4 regions of the Providencia sp. UF-183 genome follow, and region 3 is predicted to be linked to each of the others. Evidence: predicted binding sites of a transcription regulator. Region 3 holds the regulator's gene; each other region holds the start of a gene.
What was found. Region 3 encodes LexA, which represses DNA repair genes until DNA is damaged. Its sites were predicted from a motif close to TNCTGTATGTACATACAGNA; they were not measured.
Positions count from the first base shown of each region.

Region 1: the regulator LexA is predicted to act here: its motif matches at 2,301-2,320, upstream of AC4IFT_RS05025 (DinI-like family protein).
Region 2: the regulator LexA is predicted to act here: its motif matches at 1,668-1,687, upstream of uvrB (excinuclease ABC subunit UvrB).
Region 4: the regulator LexA is predicted to act here: its motif matches at 2,883-2,902, upstream of mutH (DNA mismatch repair endonuclease MutH).

Region 1 covers NZ_JBSICD010000004.1:162,888-167,107, reverse strand. Annotated here, with positions in the region: gene AC4IFT_RS05045 (hypothetical protein) at 1-35, opposite strand, end outside; gene AC4IFT_RS05040 (pentapeptide repeat-containing protein) at 326-943, opposite strand; gene AC4IFT_RS05035 (GNAT family N-acetyltransferase) at 1,111-1,524, shown strand; gene AC4IFT_RS05030 (GNAT family N-acetyltransferase) at 1,544-2,077, opposite strand; gene AC4IFT_RS05025 (DinI-like family protein) at 2,337-2,597, shown strand; gene AC4IFT_RS05020 (MipA/OmpV family protein) at 2,655-3,446, opposite strand; gene AC4IFT_RS05015 (hypothetical protein) at 3,469-3,714, opposite strand; gene AC4IFT_RS05010 (response regulator) at 3,886-4,220, shown strand, end outside.
Region 2 covers NZ_JBSICD010000008.1:31,684-35,903, forward strand. Annotated here, with positions in the region: gene bioC (malonyl-ACP O-methyltransferase BioC) at 1-424, shown strand, start outside; gene bioD (dethiobiotin synthase) at 417-1,091, shown strand; gene uvrB (excinuclease ABC subunit UvrB) at 1,722-3,740, shown strand; gene AC4IFT_RS09415 (gluconeogenesis factor YvcK family protein) at 4,206-4,220, opposite strand, start outside.
Region 3 covers NZ_JBSICD010000021.1:27,122-31,341, reverse strand. Annotated here, with positions in the region: gene AC4IFT_RS17525 (fimbrial protein) at 1-338, opposite strand, end outside; gene zur (zinc uptake transcriptional repressor Zur) at 1,440-1,955, shown strand; gene lexA (transcriptional repressor LexA) at 2,141-2,758, opposite strand; gene AC4IFT_RS17510 (diacylglycerol kinase) at 2,895-3,269, opposite strand; gene plsB (glycerol-3-phosphate 1-O-acyltransferase PlsB) at 3,396-4,220, shown strand, end outside.
Region 4 covers NZ_JBSICD010000018.1:90,685-94,904, reverse strand. Annotated here, with positions in the region: gene AC4IFT_RS16360 (alpha/beta fold hydrolase) at 1-771, opposite strand, end outside; gene AC4IFT_RS16355 (helix-hairpin-helix domain-containing protein) at 919-1,167, shown strand; gene AC4IFT_RS16350 (TerC family protein) at 1,164-1,895, opposite strand; gene mutH (DNA mismatch repair endonuclease MutH) at 1,966-2,649, opposite strand; gene sgrR (HTH-type transcriptional regulator SgrR) at 3,214-4,220, opposite strand, start outside.

The DNA of each region.
Region 1 (4,220 bases), on a different contig from region 3:
AACACACCGATGTGAAAAAATAGTTCAAAAAACACGTCCTCTCTATTTCCAAATTAAAAAAACTCATTTATTCTTAAATTGAGCGAACACGCTTATGCGCAGTATCGTTAACGCCAAGCATTACGGGAGGTTTGTATGTTTCTCGTATATACCATCATTGTCATTGCTTTTTTTATCTCATTGGCGACTATTGAAACACCCGATAGTGACAAAATTAGTATTGAGATTGAAGATAAGCAAATAGGACTTATGTATGCTATGTAATATTAAATAACTGCCCTTTCAGGTTGCGCCTGCAAAGGGCATTTTTATTTATTCAAATAACCTAATCAACCAATTGAATATCTAAACCATACAGTAACTCTAATGCTTCGAAACGTGAAAATTTAGCCTGTTTTAGCGTATTTTGGCGAATATCAATCGTAAAGGAATGCGTTCCCGTAAAATCTACCAACGTTAAATTGGTTTGCATAAATAAGCTATTTGATAAATCGCAATCTGTTATTACTGATTTATTAAGTTCCGCATTTCTAAAATCAATATCATGTAAACGGCAATCATCAAATTGTGTTTCATGGAGTTTAAGTGCAAAAAAATTACTGCCACTCAAAATACAACTTTTGAAACTCAGTTGAGAATAAAAATCAAAACGTGGCCAATATCCTTTTGTCCAGTCTATCCCCACAAGCTTGCTGCCATTAAATTCACAAATAGAAAAGCGTGAATTAGGAATACTAATTAAACTGAGATTACATTTTAAAAAAGTACATTCTACAAACCGGCAATCGGCAAAACGACTTCCCGTAAAGTTACAATTGATAAATTCACACCGCTCAAACAGGGAATGTTCAAATTTTTCATCTTCAAATTCTAAATCACAAAATTTTTGATCTAAATATTCGCTTTGACTTTCTATTTCCATTATGACCTCGTAATTGCTTATACCTAGAAACCACCAATACTGTATATAATACCATGTAATTTTTATGGGAACTTGACACCTAGCACAAAAAGCGTGATAGCATGTTTTACTGATTTCCCGATAGTATTGATAAATAAAATAATTTTGCTCTATACTGCATAACTACAATAAATTGATGAGGGAATTAGATGAATTTTCGTTTAGCAACCATAAATGACATAAACACTGTCTACAAGATAGACACCGTAGCGACAGATATTCGATTAAACGAAATCAGAGATTGGGTCAAACAGGGCCATTGCTTCGTGTTGGAAGAAAAAGAAGAAATATTCGCGTACGGTGTCATAACTTCGCAATTTTTTGCACACGGGTTTATTGAACTATTGATGGTTAATGACCTATATCGCCGACAGGGTTTAGGATTACTATTAATAAAACAATTGATCAAAAGAAGTCCAACAACAAAAGTTTTCACCTCAACAAATCAATCAAATACAGCCACCCAACAGCTTTTCATGAAAGCTGGCTTTATTCCGAGTGGCAGTATTGAAAACTTGGATGATAACGACCCAGAACTTATCTATTGCTACATCCCAAGCTAAAGCTGTCTTATCAACAGATTTACAATAACGTTTTTTCCATCACAACTGTTTGTAGCATCTGGTTAAAATGTTGATAAGTTTCTTTATCTATAGCTTGTGGATAGCTTAATACTTCTAGCTCATGAGGCTTATTTTCAGGGTAATAGCTTGGGTGCGCATGTGCATATTCATTTTGTTGAAAGCCACAGTGCTGATAAAACGAAAGACGTTTTCTACTGACTTCATCAATAACAGGGTCAATTTCAAGAATGACTTGCCCAACATCGAGGCAAAACTGTTTTAATACTTTCTGTCCATAGCCTTGCCCTCTTAGCAAGTCTGAAATAGCGAGGTGTTCAATATAGAAATAATCTTTAATTTTCCAGCAGCCTATAAAACCCACAAATTCACTATTATCTGTAAAGTAATAAAGATGATAATCATTAAGCCCTAAAATTGACTCTCGACCTTGGTAGCTTCTTTGCTCATAAAGTGGAAAGGATTTATCGTATAACTGATTAACAGCCTCTTTCTCGTTTATATCATTGCTAGATAATCTGATTGAATGTAACATTTATTCCTATACTCATCATTACGGGGACACAATACACTTTTAGAATACGTATTTTTTTAATGCTGACAATCAATTTATCCTCAACAACCTTATTTTTAGTTATTTTTAACTATCTGTTTTAATTGTTTATTATTTTCCTTCCGAAATTCATTGCCATTTAACTCATCTAATTTGAAAAATATTTTATAATCTTATTGACTTTTTCTCCTTATACATCTAAAAATACTGTATATTAATACAGTCTTTAGCCGAGGCTATTATGTTACGGATTGAAGTTTTATTTGATAAAAACGCACTACAAAAACCAAGCACAAACGTTTTACTCGCCCTTGAATCTGAGATTTTACGCAAACTGCAGAATCAGTACCCTGACATGGTAACTCGCGTCGGTTTTAGTTCGCAGCAGCGTGTCAATATTTCTGGAACTAAAATGTCAGAAGATAAGGTACGCATCGAAGAAATATTAGAAGAAATTTGGCTGGATGATGGGTGGATCCCCGAAGAAAATACAGCTGAATAACAATTTTAACTAAAGGAATGTTAAAGGTAATCTAAACATTCCTTTATTTTATCATACTTAAAATGCGTAGCGAAAACCAGTGAACCCAATCAAACCTAATTTTTGCTCAGTTAATGTACTCTTACCTGCATCACCAATTAAATAATACGCAGCAATACCTGAATATAAGGTGAAGCTTTCATCCATATTATAATTTAATGTGGCTGAGCCATGTACATCTTTAAATCCACTACCAGCATCGTATTCTGCAAATTTAGATTTGCTAGCTTGTTGTTTTGAGACACCAAAGTAGGCTTGATTGTACGCTTTATTTCCCCATACTGTTGCTAAGTTATATTCCATTTCCCATGAGTTATTAATTTCATAGTTTGTATTGACACCTAATTCTACAGTAGCAGTACGGCCTATATGGCGCCCACCATAACGCCTATCTTTTGTTGCAATATCACCCATGATGTAGAATTCATAGTTGTTTAGTGTGTAATAAAGGTCAGCACCGACTAGCAGGGAACCATCTAAATCCCCCATTCCTTTAAGATCTTTATTTTTATTACCAAGAAAACCAATCTTTTCATCACGGCCATAATCGTAGCCCAACGAACTAACAAAAGTGAGATTCTCTGTTAAGCCTATTCCCCATGCAACTCCTTCGATACCTAAACTAAATACGCCATAATTATCCGAAAGGTAAGCATACGTTGCCTCTAAATTTGGTCCAAACTGGTATTTTTTTGAACCTTCATAAACGGGTGCAATATTGACTCCTGCCCCTGAAATAAATGTACTTTCCCCCGCAACAACATAACTACACGGCAAGATACCAACCATTAATGCTGCAATTTTTTTCATTTTCAAATGACACTCATCGTGATTAATAAATTTTTTGCCTTAAAAATGCTTTAATTTCTTTTAATGGGCTTAATTTGTTTTTTCTTTCATCAGAAATGCGTGCCTGAGAAATGCATTTATTAACATCCGTGCACGTAGCGACTTCATTAATTGTTATGTTTGAAAAATGAATGCCTGATGTTTTATTAAAATCTTTTCCCATAATTATCAAAGCAATGAGAATAACTACGATAAATATTGGTACTTCATAGAAAGCTTGCTTCATCATCAATGCTCTTATTCTTAGGAGGATGGAAGAATAATAATCTGTCTATATTTTTGTACCTTAAAACTGGGTTAAACCAAGCTTAAGATAAACTTAAATCTAAGCTGAACTTGGGACGACTAGATATTGTCTGGTTTCCATTGGCTGCTTATACTGACGCTCAGAGGTGATAATATGAATATCCTATTAGTAGAAGATGATCTCCAACTGGGGAAAGCACTTTGCCGTGGCTTAGAATTAGCGGGATTTAATCCTTGTTGGGTACGATTGCTGGCAGATGCAAAGTCACAGCTCACTTCTCGTAATTTTGATTTAATGCTATTAGATTTAGGGCTACCCGATGGTGATGGTCATGCAGAGTTAATTACATGGCGCCAATCTGGGGAGTCAATTCCAATCATTATATTAACCGCACGAAATCAAATGGATAATTTGGTTTCTAGCTTAGACTCAGGTGCTGATGACTTTTTAACCAAACCATTTGCCATGCCAGAACTTATATCTCGAGT
Region 2 (4,220 bases), on a different contig from region 3:
ATCCATTCAATGGTGTGAAAGCTTGCATGGTGTATTGAGCGAATTGTACCGCGTGACAAAACGTGGTGGTGTGATTGTTTTTACAACGCTTGCAGAGAATTCGCTGAGTGAATTATCACAAGCTTGGCAGTCACTAGATGGATATTCTCATGTGAATACCTTTTTAAGCTCACAAGACATTACTGCGAGTTGCCAAACATGGCGTCATGATGTGTCTTTTCATCAAGATACGTTGCTTTTCCCTGATTTAATCAGCTTATTGAATTCGCTAAAAGGGATCGGTGCAACCCATTTAACGGCAGGGCGCCAAGCTGGGCTCATGACGCGTAAGCGCCTTCAACAATTAGCTTTAGCTTACCCGATGGCTCACCAAGGGCTACCGTTAACTTATCAAACCGTATTTGGAGTCATCTATTGTGACTAAAACGTATTTTGTAACAGGAACGGACACTGAAGTCGGTAAAACCGTGGCGAGTTGCGCTTTATTACAAGCCGCTAATGCGCAAGGGGCTAATGCAATAGGTTATAAGCCTGTCGCTTCTGGCAGCGAACAGACTTCAGAAGGGCTGCGTAATAACGATGCTTTATTATTGCAAGCCAATAGCCGCGTGAAATTACCTTATTCAATGATAAACCCCATCGTATTTGAAGCACCGACTTCACCGCATATTATAAGTGAAAAAATGGGGTTACCTATTGATTTCTCTGTCATTAATCAAGGGTTATTAGATATTCAGAGACAAGGTGATTGGGTGCTAGTTGAAGGTGCTGGTGGCTGGTATACCCCATTATCCACTGAAAAAACCTATGCAGATTGGGTCATTGAACAGCAACTTCCGGTTATTTTAGTGGTGGGTGTGAAGCTGGGTTGTATTAATCATGCACTATTAACACTAGAGGCGATTCATGCTGCTGGGTTATTGGTTGCCGGCTGGATTGCTAATGAAGTGGAACCTGCTGGGGCTTATCAAGCTGAATACCTTGCCACACTCAAACGCATGATTAAGCCGCCTTGCTTGGGGATCCTTCCTTATCAACCTGAACTTAATGAATCTACATTAGGGCAATATTTGGATCTTTCATTATTGTGAAATAAATAAAGGGCTTAGCATTATCGTTAAAGCCCTTTTTTCCTTCGTAAAAAAAGATCAATTGTTAAATGTTCGGTTGATCTTGTGTAACGTTCTTAACCTATTTTTTGTCAAGTTTTACCGTAGAAATAGTCTGACGATCGAACTAAAACAGATAAAATCCCTTTTTATTAGCGGATACTACGTAAAAATTTTTTCATATAACTGCCATCATTTTGTCATTTAGTCCACGTTTATCAAATTTTACCAATGTCGAGAAAGCATGAGCCCTAAGGGCTTCAAGAGTTATCCACCATTTCTGTGGATAACCTTGTGCATTAACGTTATAAAACGACTTCTATGCTAGGCGACGAGCGGCTTTGCCTTTATTTGATGTGATTCTGGACTTAAAAATAATTTCATTTAAATACAAATGGTTAAATAAAATCAAGACTTCAATTTGCATTTGCGATAGGGCGATAAAAACCAATAGCATAAAATATAAAGTTTTCCAAAGGTCAAGCATTATTTTGGGGATAACATTTTTATAAACTCATTGGAACGTCGGATAGACAAAATATTAAATTCAGGACTTGAAGCTGTTTTTTTATCCAGTATTATAGCAAAAGAGATAAGTGATGAGGCGGTAATATGAGTAAGGATTTTAAGCTGTATTCTGAGTTTCAGCCTGCAGGGGACCAACCTGAAGCAATTCGTAAATTACGCGAAGGGCTGCAAGACGGCTTAGCACATCAAACCTTATTAGGTGTTACAGGGTCAGGGAAAACATTTACGATAGCCAACGTTATTGCAAAAGAAAATCGCCCAACCATGTTGATGGCACATAATAAGACCTTGGCGGCGCAGCTCTACAGCGAAATGAAAGCGTTTTTCCCTGATAACGCAGTGGAGTATTTCGTTTCTTATTATGATTATTACCAGCCTGAAGCTTATGTACCTAGCTCTGATACATTTATCGAGAAAGATGCTTCTGTAAACGAACACATTGAGCAGATGCGCTTATCGGCGACTAAGGCCTTACTTGAACGTCGTGACGTGATTGTAGTGGCTTCAGTCTCAGCCATATACGGGTTGGGCGACCCAGATAGCTACTTAAAAATGATGCTGCACCTAACGGATGGCATGATCATTGACCAACGCTCTATTTTGAGGCGTTTAGCTGATCTGCAATACAGTCGTAACGACCAAGCTTTTACTCGCGGTACTTTCCGTGTTCGGGGGGAAGTGATAGACATTTTCCCTGCAGAATCTGATGAATACGCGCTACGTGTCGAGCTATTTGATGATGAAGTCGAGCGCCTATCTCTTTTTGACCCTCTGACGGGGCAAATCCAACACCGTGTGCCTCGCTTTACGGTTTACCCAAAAACGCACTATGTCACCCCAAGAGAGCGTATTTTGGAAGCGATGGAGCATATCAAAGAAGAGCTGGTGGATAGACGAAAAGTGTTGTTGGAAAACCATAAACTGGTTGAAGAGCAGCGCATTACCCAGCGCACTCAGTTCGATTTAGAAATGATGAATGAACTAGGTTATTGCTCAGGGATTGAAAACTATTCACGTTATTTATCCGGTCGTGCACCGGGCGAGCCACCTCCGACACTGTTTGATTATTTACCAGCGGATGGCCTACTGGTGGTGGATGAATCTCACGTGACGATCCCACAAATTGGGGCGATGTACAAAGGTGACCGCTCCCGTAAAGAAACCTTAGTCGAATACGGTTTCCGTTTGCCTTCGGCATTGGATAACCGGCCAATGCGTTTTGAAGAATTCGAAGCTCTAGCACCGCAATCTATCTATGTCTCTGCAACACCGGGCAAATATGAGCTGGAAAAATCGGGCAATGAAGTCATTGAGCAAGTGGTTAGGCCAACAGGCTTACTTGACCCGATCATTGAAGTTCGTCCTGTCACCACGCAAGTGGATGATCTACTGTCTGAAATTCGTATTCGTGTACAGAAAAATGAGCGAGTGTTGGTCACCACATTGACCAAACGGATGGCGGAAGATTTAACGGAATATCTGGAAGAGCATGGGGAGCGTGTTCGCTACCTTCACTCAGATATTGATACGGTTGAACGAGTGGAAATCATCCGTGATTTACGGCTCGGTGAATTTGATGTGCTTGTTGGGATCAACTTATTGAGGGAAGGTCTCGACATGCCAGAAGTTTCGTTAGTGGCTATTTTAGACGCTGACAAAGAAGGCTTCCTGCGTTCAGAACGCTCTTTAATTCAGACAATAGGCCGTGCAGCGCGTAACTTAAACGGTAAAGCGATCCTCTACGGCGACCGAATCACCAATTCGATGGAAAAAGCGATAGCAGAAACCGAACGCCGTCGTGCAAAACAAATGGCGTTCAATGAAGAACATGGCATCGTGCCGCAAGGGCTGAACAAGAAAATTGGTGATATTCTGCAAATTGGCCATAAAGTGGGTGGAAAAGGCAAAGGTCGCTCAAAAGACAACGCCAAAAATGAGATATCAATTGATATCCAAGGCATGTCAACGAAAGAGTTGGAGCAACGTATTTCACAACTTGAAGCGCAAATGTATAAGCACGCACAAGACTTGGAGTTTGAAGCGGCAGCGCGTGTGCGTGATGAGTTGCAAGAGATTCGGTCTCAGTTTATCGCTAATTCCTAATCTTCTTCATATTTCGCGTTGTGGGGGTGTTGGCTACGCTCAATCACTCGGGTCACATACTTATGTATGCTCCCCGAGATGCTTTCGCTTGCCGCCTACCCACAACACGAACTATTTTGAAAATGATTTTTCATTGTATTTCATTATGTTGGGAAGCAGGGCAATCACTCGGGTCACATACTTATGTATGCTCTCCGAGATGCTTTCGCTTGCCGCCTACCCACAACGCAAATTATTTTGAAGATGATTTTTCATTGTATTTCATTATGTTGGGGAGATCAGGGGCCATCACTCGGATCACATACTTGTGTATGCTCCTTGGAATAAACTCTTTTGCCGCCTAGCCACAATGCTAGCTATTTAGAGGATTTGCGTGAAAATAATTAGAAAATCAATAGGATTGATATAAAAATTGTCTTTAAAATAGAGAAATATTCCACCTCTGGGAGCCAAAGGTGGAATAAATTACAATAGCGGGAT
Region 3 (4,220 bases):
GCAAATAACTCAGGGAAACCAGTTGCTTCTTGACCTTGTGCGTAAACGTTCATAGTTGTGTCTGAACCATCTTTAGAACAGTTAGTCAGAACCAAGCTAAAATCTTTCGCATCACCTAACATATCGTTGACTTTTTTGCCTGTAGTTTGGTCAACTGTGAATACACCCCAGTCAATTACAGAGCCTTTAGTAGTAGAGGTAACGTCACAAGATGCAGCACGTAATTGTGCTTTAAAAGTAACTTCTGCACCTTTTTTACCGTCTGCTGCTAATGCAGAACCAGCGACCATAGAACCTGCTAATACTGCTAAAACTGCTAATTTTTTGTTGAATAACATATGTAAATACCTCTGTATTTATGTCGTCATGTAAGTAGTGAAAGACACATTTTTTTATTAAAAGCCAAACTCACAACATCCATTTACAGTGCTAAAGTCATTTTTATGAGCTTGGCGAAGTTGCTGTTAACTTTATTCAAGCCAACATTAAGAGCATTAAAAATCCTTTTAATCCCCTTTGTTAAAACCAAGTCAGTAGAACTGGCTTTAAAAAAGAGCTATTTCTATATCGCCAAATTTGAGAGACCAGAATCAATATAGAAATAGTAAAGATGGACAAAAATTTAAAACATTAGAGAGTTCGATTAATTCTTATTACTTCCTATGCTAAAATCACAGGTCAATATATAAACCACATAGCATTTAGTTACTCATTTCTGACTCAACCATTCCTATTTCAAACAAGCAAAAATACTTGGCTAAGTTTTCAAACGCTCTCCTGCTTTCTGAGAACAATTCTAAGACAACAATATTTATTGTCAAAATAACGCATCTGGAGACGCAACAATAGGCAATAAATCTATAATTAAAAATTAATATAGATTTAAATTCGTTATTATAGGCTTTATGATATGTTTGAGAGCGTTACTTAGGTTAATTTATATAAATTGAAACCCAGCTACTTATAATTATTTCAAGTTGTAAAAGGTTGTGTAAATGAGCGTCATTTTATTTAATATCGAAAAATTGCAAATTTTATATATATTAATCCAACCGAATGAATAAGGGTTACATTACCCCCATCGAGTTAGCTTAAAACCAGATTATTATCTCATACTGAACAATCCTCATAAGATAAGTCTTAATTGAAATTTACGTTAAATAACAAACAAAAAACGCATACTTTGTATTTGTTTTGTTAAAGCAAATAATCATTTTTGTTTCAGTTAAATTTATGTAATTCATCTGCTGTACTCGTTTCAACCAAGTCCATTTTCAGATAATCGTTTGCTTATGTTTACTTTTAAATAAAAATTATATAGATAACATATTTACTTAGTTATTTTCTGTCCCCTGAAAGCCTATGCGCTTTCAATACCAAAAATATGATAAACTTATGAGCAGTAAATTTTTGCGTTTTTCGAAGCTGGGGTCAGTAAAATGAAAAAAATGAGTGAAGAGAAAATACTTGTGATGGCAGAGCGCATTTGCCAATCAAGAGGCGTTAGATTGACTCCACAAAGAGAAACTGTGTTACGCCTTATCGCGCAACAACATGGCGCAATCAGTGCTTATGATTTATTAGACTTGCTACGCGAAGTTGAACCGCAAGCAAAGCCCCCAACCGTTTACCGCGGGTTAGAGTTTTTAATGGAACAAGGCTTTATTCATAAAATAGAGTCAACCAACAGCTACGTCGTTTGCCATCACTTTGATAATCCCAGCCATATTTCAGTGATGTTGATTTGCGATAATTGCGGGAGCGTAACTGAAAGTGATTGTGCGACAATAGAAGCAGCCATCATTAGTTTGGCAGAAACCAACCAATTCCGTTTACGCCATACTGTGGTTGAGAACCATGGTCTATGTAAAAACTGTGATGAAATTGATAGCTGCCAAGATCACGCGCATTGTGGCCATGACCATGAACACCCTGTCATTACCAAGAGAAAGTAATGAATGATGTTGTAGAATCCATGATGTTACTTATATAAGAAAAGAATACGAAAAGTAATATAAAGAAAGGATATAAAAGAAAGGAAGTAAAGCAGGCAGATCTCTATACATCAATTTGAAATCTGCCAGCAATCATGGAAAAATCAAACAAGCAGCACACCGCTACCTACCTGATAATCTAAGAATCAATACCAATCGCTATTACGGATCACACCAACAGCCAAGCCTTCAATAGTGAAGCTTTGTTCACGTAAATCGACAATAATCGGAGCAAACTCTGGATTTTCGGCGATTAATTCGACACGGTTACCTTGCTGTTTAAAACGTTTAACTGTAACTTCATCATCAATACGCGCCACAATAACTTGGCCATTATGTGCATTTTGTGTTTTATGTACTGCTAATAAATCACCATCCATAATACCGATATCTTTCATCGACATACCATTCACACGTAAGAGAAAATCTGCGTGAGGTTTGAAGAGTTCTGGATCAACTTGGTAGTGACTTTCAATATGTTCTTGTGCTAATAAAGGTTCGCCAGCGGCAACACGCCCAATCAAAGGTAGCCCTTGATCATCAGGTTCTTCTTCAAGAAGTAGGCGGATACCCCGTGATGCCCCAGAAACAATTTCAATTACACCCTTGCGTGCCAAGGCTTTTAAATGTTCTTCTGCCGCATTAGGCGAACGAAAACCAAGGCTTGCTGCTATTTCAGCACGTGTAGGAGGCATACCTGTTTGCGAAATGTGGTCACGCACCAGATCGTAAACCTGCTGTTGTCGAGCCGTCAGTGCTTTCATCCCGTTCCCCTGTTTGTTTATACAGTCAGACTGTGAGTATATACAGGTAAATGAAGATTTGAAACAGTTAAATCACTGAATTTAGTATTTGTTATCGATTTACTTTCTTTTCCCAAATTTCAATGGCTTTTCGTCGCTATCCCGCAAAATAACGTTGCCATAATACCAATGCCCAAATAAACAGTGCTAAGCCAATACTGACAAACACAGCGGCAGAGCCAATATCTTTAGCGCGCCCTGAAAGTTCATGATATTCACTACCAATACGGTCAACAACGGCTTCTATTGCACTATTGAGTAGCTCGACGATAGCCACCAGCACGACGGAGCTTATCAACAATATTCTATCCACATAGCTGATATCTAAGCAAAAGGCGATAATAATCGCAATCACCGCAGCCACAGATTCCTGACGAAATGCCGCTTCATTTACCCACGCTGCTTTTAGCCCTTTAAGGGAGTATCCCGCTGCTTTAATCACACGGGTAAAGCCCTTAGTTTGACTTGCCATATTTATTCCTTAAAAAATACAAACAATAATCGATTTTTACGGTCAAAGTGAATTGTCAGTAACAGATCTGCCAGTGGATTTCTGGTATGATTGCGCAGCATTGTTAACAAGAGGCTATAATCATTTATGTCACTATGGCGTAAAATATATTACAACACGTTGAATTTACCACTTAAATTATTGGTAAAAAGTAAACTAATTCCATCGGACCCAATTACAGAATTGCAGCTTGATACTAACAGGCCAACGCTGTATGTATTGCCTTATCATTCTAAGTCCGACCTCCTAACGCTACGGCATCAATGCTTGGCTATCGGTTTGCCTGACCCTTTGGTTGATAACGACATCAATGGCACCAAGCTTCCTGCCTATGTGTTTATCGATGATGGCCCGCGCGTATTTCGCTATTATTCACCGGATCCGCGTAAAGATTCCGTCAAAACATTCCATGCATATTTAGATTTGCACAAAAATAATCCAAATCTGGATATTCAAATGCTACCTGCATCGGTCATGTTTGGGCGATCCCCTGGTCGTGAAGGGCATACCCCTGCTCCCCCACTCAAGCTATTAAATGGGGTGCAAAAATTCTTCGCTATCCTATGGTTAGGTCGCGATAGTTTTGTTCGCCTATCGCCACCTGTTTCGATTGGGAAAATGGCACAGGACCACGGCACAGACACCATTATTGCCAATAAATTAGCACGTGTCGCCCGTATTCACTATTCGCGCCAACGCCTTGCGGCGGTCGGCCCGAAACTGCCAGCACGCTATGAACTGTTCAATAAGCTTTTGACATCAAAAGCGATTGAAAAAGCCGTCGAAGACGAAGCACGCAGTAAAAAAATTCCATTGAAGAAAGCGCAGCAAAATGCGGTGAATATGATGGAAGAAATTGCCGCTAATTTCTCCTATGAAGCCGTGCGTTTAACAGACCGCGTACTGAGCTGG
Region 4 (4,220 bases), on a different contig from region 3:
ATCTGCCAAAACATCCCCAAAATCAGGGGAGTGCACGGTGCTCATATCTAACTCGCCATACCATAAGGCGGTTGGGCAGGTGATGTCTTCAGGGGTGAATCCCCAGTTTTGCAAGGAAAGCAATAAATCTTGCACATAACCTTGATTGCCTTGAGAAAACGCACGGCACATACAATCGGTGTAGGCTTCTAAAAAGTGTTCTTCATTGTAGAGCTGTTGGTCGATTTCGGCACTGCAATTGAGGATGAACGCCAATAGCCATTCGCCAGTGACATTTTTCTGTAACCAGTCGGATAAGCTTTCTGGTGTATTCAGAGCTTGTTCCTGCATATTCACCACGTCAGCCGTTAATTTGGCGCGCGTGGCAGGGTGTTCGAATTGGTCTTGCCCAGACACAATAGACAGAGAAACAGGCTGGCAATAATGAGCAACCGCCATCGCGAACACACCGCCTTGTGAAAAGCCCAGCACTGAAAACTGTTTAATCGCTAAGTTATCAAGTAACGCTTGAATATCGAATGCAACGCTTTTTAATGATTTGTGGGCGTGAAAAGTAGAGTCGCCGAGACCCGCACGTTCTGGCACGATCAAACGAATATTGTATTTTTCCAGCAAATCTAAGCCAAAGCCGAGGTTGCCACTCATGCCTGCACCAGTACAGAAAACGACAGGGAAGCCCGTCTTTGGCCCTGATTCAAACCAGCAAAGTTGACGACCATCCGGTAGTGTCATGATATGTTGGCGAGGGTTAATCAACGGCGCATTGTACATGGTAAATTCCTAAAACAGGCACAGACTGGGTGATAAGATAGGTCAGTTAATTATTATTCAAACTGGCATTGTTATAATTGCAATTTTAAAGTATTAAAGAGGTAAATTGCAAAATATTAGCTTAATAATTAGCGAAAAGGAGCTCAAATGGCATTTTCAGAGTCAGAAAAACAGGTTTTATTAGCAGTTAAAGGCGTAGGGCCGATGGTGATCAGCCGTTTAGAACAGATGGGTTTCTCGTCATTGGCTCAGTTAAGTGATGCTTCTTATGATGAAATTTTAATTTCAGGCGCCGCACTTACAGGTTCAAGTTGCTGGAAAAACAGCCCGCAAGCTAAGAAAGCCGTCGAAGGGGCTATCTTAGCGGCAAAACAAGCACTTGAATCAGGTAATTAGTCGGCTTTGTGTTTCATCTTCCATTTTTTGCTGCGCAGAATGTTGAGCATTTGAACGGCCATGGAAAAGAACATGGCAAAGTAGATATACCCTTTAGCGACATGGACTTGTACGCTTTCGAGTATCAGTGTAAAGCCCACTAAAATTAAGAAAGAGAGTGCAAGTATTTTGACGGAGGGATAGCGCTCAACAAAATCCCCGATACTTTTTGCGGCTAACATCATGATAAGCACTGCAATAATCACCGCAGCCATCATAATAAACAGGTGGTCAGAAAGCCCAACGGCGGTGATGACGGAATCGAGGCTAAAAATAATATCTAACAGGGCAATTTGCACAATGGCACCCCAAAACGAATGCACTTGCCGCTGCGCAAGGTTGCTTTCGTCTTCCCCTTCAATGGTTTCAAAAATCTCTTGGCTGGCTTTCCATATCAAGAAAATTCCGCCTGCACATAAGATGATATCGCGAGCGGAAACAACATGGTCTGCAACGGTGAACAACGGGGTTGTCAGGCGCGATAACCACGCGATTGAGGCCAATAAGGCAAGGCGCATGACCATCGCCGCAATGAGCCCTGTGCGTCTGGCACTATTTTGTTGATGGGCAGGGAGTTTGCTCACCACGATACTCAAGAAAATAATGTTATCGATGCCTAAAACGATTTCTAAAATAGTTAGGGTGGCAAGAGCCATCCAAGCATTGGGGTCGAGTATCCACTCAAACATCTGTGTACCTTCTACAATAAAACAGTGATAAATGTTTATCGTCTGCTTGGTACAGGCGACACCTTGTTGATTAAGCGAGATTAAAATGCCGCGCTAGCAAAGGGGCGGTAAAGTCTTTTTTAAGGTAAAAGCCGCGGGGCAGCGTCATAATCGGTTGGCCGAACTCACCAATGGCTTCTGTTAGGGCTTTATTGTTTGCCGCTTTAGGGCGAATTTGCAAAACTTGCCCGTGGCGCGCTGTAATGGTTTCCACTTTGCCGAGCACAATCAAATCCATTAACTCTTCCCAATCTTGCCGCAGTAATTGTTCCTCAAGGGGGGACGGGCTCCAAATTAATGGGTTAGCGACCCGACGTTCCGCTAAGGGAATTTGGCGTTCACCTTCAATTGGAAACCACAATATTCGCGATAGCTTACGGCGCACATGGCTATTTTCCCACGTTAAACCGCTATTTCCCGTGAGGGGCGCGACGGAGACAAAGGTGGTTTCCAGTGGCACACCATGGCGGTCGATGGGGATCGTTTTTAGCTCAATACCAATGTGGGCAAAATCTTGCTCCGCCTTACTGCCTGCGCTCGCTCCTAAATAATACTCGAGTAACATGCCCACCCAGCCTTTATCACGCTTTAGATCAGGGGGGATAGGGATGCCTGCAATTTGGGCGAGATCACCCAAAGTATAGCCGGCAAGCGCTTGAGCCCGACTCATTAAGGTAGCTTCGTTATCCGGTGGTCGTGGTGGTGTAAATGACATAATGCTCTGAAAATTAAGTGTATAAAAAACAATCAAAAATAATTCACATAACGAAGAGAGTATAACACTTTTTCATGTTGATTTTTAACTGCATGATATTTAACTGTTTAATATTTTTTATTCCCTGTTCTTCAATGTTGGTTTTAGGGTTATTCACGTTCATCCCAAGATAATCACAGGATCATGCACTAGGTTATCCACAGGTTTTCTGGATAACTGTGTAAAACAGTGATTACTGTGTGTATTTACAGCCTTGACTAATGAGGTTTTATGACGCTCATCACAAAAAGTGAGTAAGTTAAACACATTAGTTGTGGATAAATACAACGTTGTTTGATATTTGTTCAGTTGAAGTCCTAAGCTTTTTAGCGAAAAAATTGACCAGTGGATAACGTGTTTTTTTTGGCTTTATTTCTTTGATTTATCAAAGTTTATTAGATTCTAATTATTTTTGATAAAAACCTGTTCTGGGGATATACCCTGATTGCTATAGGGTTGTTCACATAGATATCCACAGAAAAAGTGAATAACATCCTTATTATTCACTTTGGCTGTTTATAACTGTCACAAATTAGATGGGTTATCCTCAGATGGCTTAAACCATGCGGATTTAAAATCAAACCAACCAAAGGTATTCATGCGGACGCCGCGCATGGTGCGCTGGCCTTGTAACTCTAACCAATGATGAAATATCGGATGGAAAATTTGCGAGTCAATTAAGCTTTCACACCACGCTTCAACGTCGAAAGCGTTATTTCGCCATTGGCTTAATTGAGTATCAAGGTTATCACCAAGACATTGGCGTAAGAGGGGCATTTCGTACAACGTGGCGAAAATGGAAAACTCAAGGGGCTTAAAGAAGTTGGCCGTTGCTAACCAAATATCACTTTGAGAATTACCGTTAAACCAATCATCATAACCAATGATATTAATCCTCAACTCAACCCCTTGCTGATGCAAAACGCGCTTCATAATTTGGCTGATTGCGTAGAATTCATGATGATTATGGTAAAACGTCACGGTGAGTTCGGTGAGGTCTTCTGGTTTAGGAAATAGCGTGAGCATTTTACTGTGGTGCCAGTGCAGCAATAGGCCATAAGCTGGGGCCCAGTGGCGTTGATAGAATGGCTCACAATGGGCAAGTAAATTCACGGGTGTGAGAAAGCTGCATAACCATTTACGCACATCTTCCCGCTGGGATAGCTCAGAACGTTGATCCATTAGTAAAAAATAGCAACCTTCCTCCATGCGGCTTTCTAACGAATCATTATGGTGCTTGTCGCCATCCATTTTTAACGTGGTGCACACCATTTGTTCTGAAAGCTCTGGCACCACCCAAATCGTCACTTCATCCAACAGAGCGCGATAACCAAAGTAGCGGTCAAAGGCTGTAATGGTGAGCTTTTGTGGCAAATTTTTGTCAACTTGATAAGGGCCTGTACCAATAGGGCAACGGCTAAAGTTGTCTAGGCTTTTCCACTCTTTAGGCAAAATAGCCGCATGGTGGCTGCCTAACAACCAAGGTAGCTGTTTATCAGGCTGATTTAATTGAATATCAATGACATAAGGCT